DNA from 3 places in the Bradyrhizobium sp. CCBAU 11430 genome. Region 1 is predicted to be linked to each of the others. Evidence: riboswitches for the same ligand, from Rfam matches in the RefSeq annotation. Region 1 holds a riboswitch; each other region holds the start of a gene.

The links. Region 1 has a riboswitch for cobalamin ahead of XI04_RS05100 (TonB-dependent receptor). Riboswitches for the same ligand answer to the same signal wherever they lie in the genome.
Region 2: linked by a shared signal. The riboswitch ahead of XI04_RS14015 (TonB-dependent receptor) and the one ahead of XI04_RS05100 (TonB-dependent receptor) in region 1 are both predicted to bind cobalamin.
Region 3: linked by a shared signal. The riboswitch ahead of metE (5-methyltetrahydropteroyltriglutamate--homocysteine S-methyltransferase) and the one ahead of XI04_RS05100 (TonB-dependent receptor) in region 1 are both predicted to bind cobalamin.

Annotation. Positions count from the first base shown of each region.
Region 1 covers NZ_LBJV01000007.1:56,715-59,842, forward strand. The annotation lists gene cobT (nicotinate-nucleotide--dimethylbenzimidazole phosphoribosyltransferase) at 1-563, shown strand, start outside; gene XI04_RS05095 (histidine phosphatase family protein) at 556-1,128, opposite strand; cobalamin riboswitch at 1,201-1,402, shown strand; gene XI04_RS05100 (TonB-dependent receptor) at 1,519-3,128, shown strand, end outside.
Region 2 covers NZ_LBJV01000050.1:93,378-96,505, forward strand. The annotation lists gene XI04_RS13995 (adenylate/guanylate cyclase domain-containing protein) at 1-313, shown strand, start outside; gene XI04_RS14000 (hypothetical protein) at 438-614, shown strand; gene XI04_RS14005 (hypothetical protein) at 753-962, shown strand; gene XI04_RS14010 (hypothetical protein) at 1,077-1,340, shown strand; cobalamin riboswitch at 1,384-1,598, shown strand; gene XI04_RS14015 (TonB-dependent receptor) at 1,713-3,128, shown strand, end outside.
Region 3 covers NZ_LBJV01000068.1:57,790-60,917, reverse strand. The annotation lists gene metE (5-methyltetrahydropteroyltriglutamate--homocysteine S-methyltransferase) at 1-1,567, opposite strand, end outside; cobalamin riboswitch at 1,669-1,871, opposite strand; gene XI04_RS27440 (nodulate formation efficiency C protein) at 2,555-3,128, shown strand, end outside.

The DNA.
Region 1 (3,128 bases):
ATCAGCCTGATCTCCTGATCTTCGGCGAGATGGGGATCGGCAACACCACGACCTCGGCGGCAATCGCGGCGGGCCTGCTCGGCATCAGCGCCGAAGAGATTGCGGGGAGCGGCACCGGGATCGATGCGGCGGGGCGCGCGCACAAGGCCCGTGTGATTGATGCTGCGATCGCGCGTCACGGCGTTGGCGGCGCTTCGCCGGAAAAAATCCTATGCGCCGTTGGCGGCCTGGAGATCGCGGCGATCTCAGGTGCGATCATCGCGGCCGCGCAGCGCCGCATCCCTGTATTGATCGATGGCTTCATCGTATCGGTGGCGGCGCTGGCGGCGGCACGTCTCAATCCGTCGTGCCAGCCGTTCCTGCTGCCGTCGCATCAATCGGCGGAGCAAGGGCATCGGCTGGTGCTGCGCGCGCTGAACGTGCAGCCGTTGATCAGCCTCGATCTCCGGCTCGGCGAGGGATCGGGCGCCGCCATCGCGCTGCCGCTGGTGCGCCTCGCCTGCAGCCTCCACAACGGCATGGCGACGTTTGCGCAGGCCAATGTGCCGGATCGTCCTAACTGATCCGCTGATTGACGGAGACGACGCGCCAGCCGCTCAGGAGGCGATCGATCCGGGTCAGCGACAGCGGATCGACCACGAAGCGCAAGGCCGCCGTCGGCGTCAGGTCCAGCGCGATGCAGAGCGCGGCGCGGATGGTGCCGGAATGCACGACGAGCGTGGCCGATCCGGCTGCGATCCGCGACAGGCCCAGCCGGACACGCGCGACCTGATCCGCAAAGCTCTCGCCGCCCGGCGGTCGTCCGCCAGCTGGATCGTTCCAGAACTGCGCATAGGCCTCACCGCGGGTCGCCTCGAGTTCGTCATGGCGATGGCCGGTCCAGTCACCAAAATCCTGCTCGCGGAATTCACTGACGGGCTCCGGCTCGAGGCCCAGCGCGCGCGCCGTCTCGACCGTACGCCGCGACGGGCTGGCATAGCCGGCGGCATCCGGTGGCAGGTGCCGTCGCACAGCGTCCAGTTGCGCGCGATCGCTGAGATCGGCCGGCGCGTCGGACGCGTGGATCGTGCCTGTGACGCCCGCGACGGGCGCGTGCCGTATCAACCAGAGGAAGGTCTCGCCTTCCATGCTCATCTCCAAGGAAGTTGGTCGTTGTGGCCATAACGCCGCAACTGGCACATTGACTCTGTTGTGATGGTAATCCTAGATGCTCGCGACGGTTTCCCCGAGAGGGGATGAAAAGGGAATACGGTGCGGGGACATTGTCCCCAACGCCGTGGCTGCCCCCGCAACTGTGAGCGGATAATCCTTCGTCAGAAGCCACTGGGTCCTCGGTCCCGGGAAGGCGACGAAGTGGTGATGACCCGCGAGCCAGGAGACCTGCCGTCAGCCGTGGTCACACGCGAAGATGTCGGTCGGGGAGTACAGACATTCGGCTTCATCGGACGGCTGAAGGGCCAAAAGGTGAGACCTCGTTCGCTGTGACGTGCCACTGACGTCATACCGAGGCCCGAAACCGTGTCTTCCATCCGTATCGTACGACCGCGAAAATTCCTGCTCGCCTCCGCGGCACTCACATCCTTTGCCGCTCTCGATCCGCCCGCTGCGCTGGCGCAGCAGGCCCGAGAGCCCCTGCCGCCGGTCGAGGTGTCGCCGGCCCAATCCCGCAAGCAGGCCAAGCCTGCCGGCCGGGAGGCGCAGAGCACGCGCCGCGCAGCAGCGCGCAGGCCGGCGACCGCAGCAGCGATGCCGAAGCCTGCCGTGCCGACTGCGGCACCCCCGACGCCGCTCAACAGCAATGCCGTGGCCGAAAGCGCCTCGCGGCTCGGCCTGACGGTGCGCGAGACGCCCGCGACCGTCGAGGTGATCTCCGCGGAGACCATGCGCGAGCAGGGTTATCGCACCGTGTCCGACGTGGCGCAGGGGGCGGTCGGCGTCACCTCCGGCGATAATCCGGCCGAGCCTTCCGCCTTCTCGATGCGCGGCTTCACCAACAGCCAGATCAACACGCTCTACAACGGCATCAAGATCGGTCCGCAGAACATGACCTCGCGGATCATGGACACCGCCAATCTGGAAGCCGTGGAATTCCTGAAGGGCCCGGCATCGCTGATCTCGGGCGAGGGCGCCGCCGGCGGGGCGATCAATTTTGTGACCAAGCAGCCGCACACGGGAGCGATCCGGAACGAAGCTGATTTCTCCTGGGATTCGCTGAATTCGTTCCGCGCGCATTACGGCTCGGGCGGCAGCACCAATGTGCAGGGCCTCGACTACCGCTTCGACATCAGCAGTTCGGCGCTCAACGGCTTTGCCGACGACACCAATACCAAGATGCTCGATGTGTCGGGCCAGCTCAACTATCGCATCTCGGACAGTCTCAAGATCTGGGGCGCGATCGAGTATCGCGAGGATCGCTCGAAAGCCTATTGGGGCGCGCCGCTGGTGCCGATCGCTTTCAGTGGATCGCACGCGACGACGGGGATCGTCTCCGGCAACTACTTCAACAGGACTGATCTTGGGGCTGTCACGATCGACGACCGCACCTTCAATACCAACTACAATGTCCTCGACAACCGCAATGTCGCGCAGGAGGTGTGGCTGCGCGGCGGTTTCGAGCTGAAGCTGGCGCCGGACCTGACGCTGAAAAGTCAGGCCTATGGTTACGGTGCGGAGCGCACCTGGTTCAACAACGAGATCGAGGCGTTCGATTCCACCAACAACCAGGTGTATCGCGAGCGCTTCTATGTCGCGCACAGCCAGCGCCTCGTCGGCAACATCACCGATTTGATCTGGGACACGAATATCGCAGGCTTCGACAACCGGCTGGTCACGACGCTGTCGTCGAGCTATCTCGACTTCGTCAGGCCGGGCGCGGCAAACTTCCCGAACGATTATGTTTCGCTGGTCGATCCCAACCGCGGCTTCTACGGTCTGCTCACGACCAAGCAGCAGACCGCGCGTATCGACAACGAGGCGCTGTCGTTCGAGGACCGGCTGAAGCTGACGCGGACCTTCGCGCTGATCGGCGGCCTGCGCGTCGAGCATATCGGGCTCGATCGCAACTCGACGGATGCCGCCGGCCTGGTGAACGCGGGCTTCCCGTTCACGAAAGACTGGGCGCCGGTGAC
Region 2 (3,128 bases), on a different contig from region 1:
AGCGCGGCTCGAATTGCGCGAGATCGATCGTCTGGCGGTCGCGGGCCAGAGCGCGCCGCAGCCGATCTTCGAGGTGATGGCGCGGGCGGGCGCACTCACCGGCGCGCAGGACAGCCTGCGCACGCATTATGCCGAAGCGCTCGCCGCCTATCGGGCCCGCCGCTTCGACGAGGCCCGCGCCGCCTTCAACGCCGCGCTCGAAGCCGTCCCCGGCGACGGCCCCTCGCGCACGATGCTCGGCCGCATCGCGCAGCTCGAGGCCAAGCCGCCGGAAGAGGGGTGGGACGGCGCCTGGCGGCTGGAGCAGAAATAGCCGTTTTTGTTGCGCCAGCTCGCCCTGTCCGGAAAAAACGTTTCTACTCGATAACGATGTTCGCCATGACCTATTTCCCGGGCTTAGGTTGGATGTCCTTGAGGCGTTTGACGGGGACACGCCGATGACGGAACTTCAGGACAGGCTGGAACGGTTCGAGACGCTCACCGCCGAATGCGAGCTGATCGCCAAGCTCGCCACCGACAGCACCAAGCGCGAGTTCTATCTGAAACTCTCGGAGCAATACCGTCAGCTGGCGGTGGACATGCGGCAGGCGATCGCGACCAAGGCTGCTGCCTGACGCAGGCTGCAATCCGTTCTTAAGGTTTGGCGCGCATCCTTGACCTCGCGAGCGATCGCTCGTGGTGGAAAGGCCGGGGTTCGCTGCAATGCAGCGCACCTCGCGAGTGTCATTTGCCATGCTTGACAGGGCAATCACATGCGCCTCGTTGCCGTGATCATATTCGCGCTCATGACGGCGGCCTGCGACCAGGAGCAGGACATCACCGGCTCGACGCCGACCTGCCCGATGCGGAACTACAGCCATAACCCCCGCGACATGAACCAGTGCGTCAATGCCTGCAAATCGTGCGATCGCGGCACCACGGTCACCTGCACGACCTCCTGCACCCTCAAGGGTGCGCGCTGAGCGCACCGCCTTCTGCCTTTGTAGGGATGAAACCCGTGGAATGGGCGGTGCCTGGGCACCGGAACGATTCACATGGGTCAATCATTGAGGCAAGTGGGCAGGACGCGGAGTCCGATGGAAATGGGTATGCTCGATCCCGGCCGGTTTCTGGTGTCGTGCTCGCATTGCGATGCCTGGCCGATGGCAGCCAACGTGAAGCGGTCGAGTTGGACGGCGTCTCCACACGAGGTGCGCTTTGTCTGCACGCGCTGCCGGCGCGAGGAGACCGCGATCGTCTCGGCCTCCGGCGAATTGACCCCGATCAAGCGCGTCGATGTTCCGCCGCGCGACGTCGCTGCCGCCTGGGCCCAGGCGCAACGGGTGCGAGGGCGGACCTGAGCGGCCGGCACCTAACGGTCGATTGACTCCCGGGGCGAACGGCTCGTAAATGATCGGCGACGGTTCTCCTCATGGAGATCAAAAGGGAATGTGGTGCGGGATTGTCCCAACGCAGGGATTTGTCTCAACGCCACGGCTGCCCCCGCAACTGTAAGCGGTGAATCTTTCGTCTCATGCCACTGGGAATCTCGGTCCTGGGAAGGCGACGCAAGGTCACGACCCGCGAGCCAGGAGACCTGCCGTCAGCCGTGGTCACACGCGAAGATGTCGGTCGGGGAGTACAGACATTAGCTTCACCGGAGCAATCCATCGCTCTGCCGTGAAACCTCGTTCGCTGTGACGTGCCACTGACGTCATACCGAGGTTACCATTGTGTCCCGTCTCGTCTCTGCCGCCAGGCGCTTTGCCGCCGGCCTGCTCGCATCCGTTTCCCTGCATTCGCTCGATCCGTCCTCCGCCTTCGCCCAGCAGGCGCTTGCCGAGCAATTGCCGCCGATCGAGGTGACCAGGTCCGACGATCAGAACCGAACGCGCGCCAGGGCGATCGGCGATGGCGAGGCGGGGGTGAGGACGAATGTCGCGCCGGCAGGCAATGGCGCCGGCTCATCCGGCTCCGGCGGTGAGGCTGCCGCCGGCAGCGGCGGCATCGTCGGGGCCGCGACGACCGTCATCACGGCAGCCGATATCGCGCATTCGCCATCGCAGACGCTCGCCGAGATCATTGCGACGCAAACGCCGGGGGCCCAGATCACGACGTTCTATGGCGGCCAGATCGGCGCCAAGACCAGCGTGGACCTGCGTGGCTTCGGCGCCTTTGCCACTGCCAACACGCTGGTGCTGGTCAACGGCCGGCGGCTGAACGACGTCGACATGGCGCAGGTGGACCTCTCCACCATCCCGCTCAATTCCATCGAGCGCATCGAGGTGACGCGCGGCAATTCCGGCGCGGTGCTCTACGGCGACAACGCGGTCGGCGGTGTGATCAACATCGTCACCAGGAACGGCGTCGGCGGACCGCCCGTGACCGCGCGCATCGAGGCCGGCTTCGGCTCGTTCAACACCAGACTCGGCAACGTTTCGACCTCGCTCAATTCCGGTCCGTGGTCGACCTCGTTCTATGGCAACACGGTCAGGACCGATGGCTATCGCGACAACAATCGTTATTCGCAGCAGAACGGCGTCGGCAATCTCAACTACACCACGCCAGGCCTGACGGCCTTTCTCACCGTCACCGGCGACAATCAGGAGTTGCGACTGCCGGGCGGCCGCACCGTCGATCCCTCGATCGGCCTCAATGAGGTCGCGACCAACCGAAGGGGGACCAGCACGCCGTTCAACTATGCCAACCAGCAGGGTATTGGCGCGACCGCCGGGTTCACCAAGACCCTGGTCAACGGCGTCGATCTCATCGTCGACGGCGGCGTGCGCGACAAGAAGCAGCAGAGTGCGTTCTTTTCCAGCCCGACGCCGGTTCCGGCTTTCTTCTCGTCGACCTATGTCGGTTCCCATCTGACGACATGGTCGATCACGCCGCGGCTCAGCGTGAAGAGCCTGCTGCTCGGCATGCCGTCGCAGCTTCTGACCGGCATCGACTATTACGATGCGAGCTTTGAGCAGAACCGCGGCGCCGGGCAGGGGCTCGCCCCCTGGCACAATTACGACCTCAGGCAGCAGACAGTTGCGGGTTATTTCCAGCACACATTGGGAATCGCCCCCACGACAGACATCTCCTACGGCGCGCGGTTGCAGAACGTCAGTCTTGCGGCACGCGACAATTTCGACCCGGCA
Region 3 (3,128 bases), on a different contig from region 1:
AGCCGGCGAGTTGCTCGCCAAAGTACTGCACCATGTCATTGCGCTCAAATTCGCCGTGCACGAGGACGTCAAGACCGATGTCCTCCTGCCAACGTACGGCGCGGGCTATCTCCTCCTTGATGAACCTATCGTATTGCTCGTCGCTCAGCGCGCCTCGCGCATGCGCCGCCCGAGCATTTCTGACTTCTGTGGTCTGAGGAAACGATCCGATCGTCGTGGTGGGAAAAGCTGGTAGTCCAAAGCGTGCCCTTTGGATCTCGGAACGACGTGCAAACGGACTTGCGCGCCGGCGCATCGTCTGGTCGATTGCGCTCATCCGGGCAGCGACATTGGCATCATGGATCTTCGGCGAAGTCCGCCGGGCAGTCGCAGCGCATTCCGAATCGGCAAGAGCGAGCCCGACATTTTGGTCGCCAGCGAGTGCTCGCGCCAGGATCGCAAGCTCACGCATCTTCTGAACAGAGAAAGCAAGCCAGCTCTTGACGTCGGACGTGAGCCCGGTCTCGAGTTCAACATCGACCGGCACATGAAGCAGCGAGCAGGATGGAGCGAGCTGTACACGGTGCTTGCCGAGCTTCGCAATCGCGGGCTCCAACCGCCGACGGAGCGACGACAGATTCGATCGCCACACATTCCGGCCGTCGATGACACCGAGCGACGTTACGAGATCTCTTCGACCGACAGCAATGATCTGATCCAACAACTCTGGCGCTCGAACCAGGTCAACGTGCAGACCCGAGACTGGGAGGCTCAAGGCGGTATCCAAATTGTCGCCTAGGTCGCCGAAATAGCTGGCAACCATGATCTTGATAGCCGGTCCCTCTTTTGCGAACCGCTTATAAGCATGTAGCAGTGATTTTCGTACCGCTTCGTCCAGATCAAGGACCAGGCAGGGCTCGTCAAACTGAACCCAACTTGCCCCTCGTTCGGCCAATTCATGCAGAACCTCAATATAGATCGGTATCAAATCATCTAGTAGGGATAGGGGCTGGAACGCGCCATCGGCACTCTTGCCGAGTTTTAGGAATGTGACGGGCCCGATCAGGACAGGGCGGGTCTGAAAGCCGAGAGCCTTTGCTTCCTCATACTCTTCGATGGGTTTGCGAGAGCAAAGTCTGAACGCCTGTCCCTTGTAAAACTCGGGAACCATGTAGTGGTAGTTGGTATCAAACCACTTAGTCATTTCCTGCGCGGGTGCGCCAGACCCCCGCTGGCGGAGACCGCAACTCGTATCCTGGTCGTCGCATTGTGATCCGCGAGCCATGGCGAAGTACGTCTTGAGGGAAACGTAGTCTCCTTTCGAGGCGTAGATCTCCGGGATAGCACCAACCATGACACTTGTATCGAGCACCTGATCATACAGCGAGAAGTCATTCGACGGAATGATCGTGACGCCGAGAGATTTCTGACGAGCCCAGTTAGCTGCGCGCAGCCCGGATGCGTCCTCGAGCAATTGCTGTTCGCTGATCTTTCCCGCCCAGTAGCTTTCGAGAGCGAGTTTGAGCTCACGCCTTGGACCGATGCGTGGCGTCCCGAGCGTAGCAACCGGAAGAGAGAGAAGAGACATAGTGTTAACCCCTGTTGGGGACAAAGGCCATGGCGGACGCAGGCAGAGGAAGTCGCGCATGCGACGGCTGCTTGGCGCACCACCGAGACACCCCGCCCGTGGACCAATACATCGTCGGGGCAGGTCTCCTGGCTTGCTGGTCATCGCTGCTGTCCGGCCTTCCCGAAGCCGTGCTGGCTTCAGTGACATCGTTGGACAGTAGCTCGCCGCTCACAGTTGCGGGGGCAGCGCCGGCATTTGCACCGGCTTCCCTCTTAGCTCCGGATCAAGTGGGATTCGGAGAACCTCGACGACTTGGATTATCGACAGGAGGACTCTTCCGTCAACCTCTCAGATCATGTGCCAAGCTAATCTGCGACATCTAGGCGAATAACCGTGCCTTTCTATGAGCAGCGCAATCTAGCAACATACGGGACGAGCAGGTTGACTTGCGTGCTAACCAGACTTCAAAGTTCATCGATTAAGTCGGCTTCGTGTCGCCAGCCATCATGTAGGCCGCACGCCGACGCCAACGATCGCGTACCAGACGGTTCAATGACGGCAAACGCACTTGAAAGGATCCACAAACTGCGGCCGATACACTGAATGGAAACATCGAAGCGTGCGCAGGTTGGAAAGTCGACAAGAGGGACATAAAACCCGTGCAACTCTCCGCCCTCTCCCTGGCACAAAGAATGCAAGCCGCTCGACATACCCAGTCTCTCTTGCTCGGTATGTCCAGCTCAGCCAATTGAAGCTGTCGCGGGCTAGGGAAGTTAGCGGCGCGTGACATAGAGGGGAGCGGCTGCCCGCGCGGGATAGCCACGGGTGCCCCGTCGCCTCTCCGTAAACTTCTTGCGCCCGCTCATAGCAGCTTCAAGGTTGCCAGCTTTGAAAGATGTACGGATGAAACGCGATAGGCCGAGGGTTATGAAGAGAATGTCGGGAAGACCCGCGCTATGGCTTGCCCTGGGCGGACTTCTAATGTGCCTAGCCTGGCCGGCTGCCATGAGCAACACCATTGGCGCCAGCGACAACCCACTTGTCGAAAGACTCAAGTCAACGTGGCGAGCGCAAGATGGTGAGACGATAGAACAAATCATCTCCAATGTCTCGAAGGTGGCACAGTTCGTCCCTCAGATGTGGGGGGTCGTTGAACTTGGCGAAAACGACTATGTTTTCGTTTCGTGGACCAGGCACCGAGACAACAAATCAGACGAACAGTACGCTATCACCTGGAAAGTCGCGCTCGACGGTACGATTGAGCTTGCGTCAACCTATGCGAAGCCGATGGAATTGGGCTGGCGTGCCCTAGCGCTCTCGTTGATCGCCAAAGAAGTCGCAGATGGTGAAAGGGACGCAAACTTTAGCTTTCTGCATGATCCAAGTAACTTCAACTTTGTGACTACGCCGCAAGGCCGGCTCGGCGATCTTCTGCGGCAGGGCCGATGCACTATCATTGAACCTGTTGGGGTAGACTACTTACCCAAGCAGAATGACAAGCCGAACGAGAAAGGCGATCTATGGCGCATTCTGCTCTTGGTGAATTGCGATATCCAAGGACCACGTTATTTTACACACA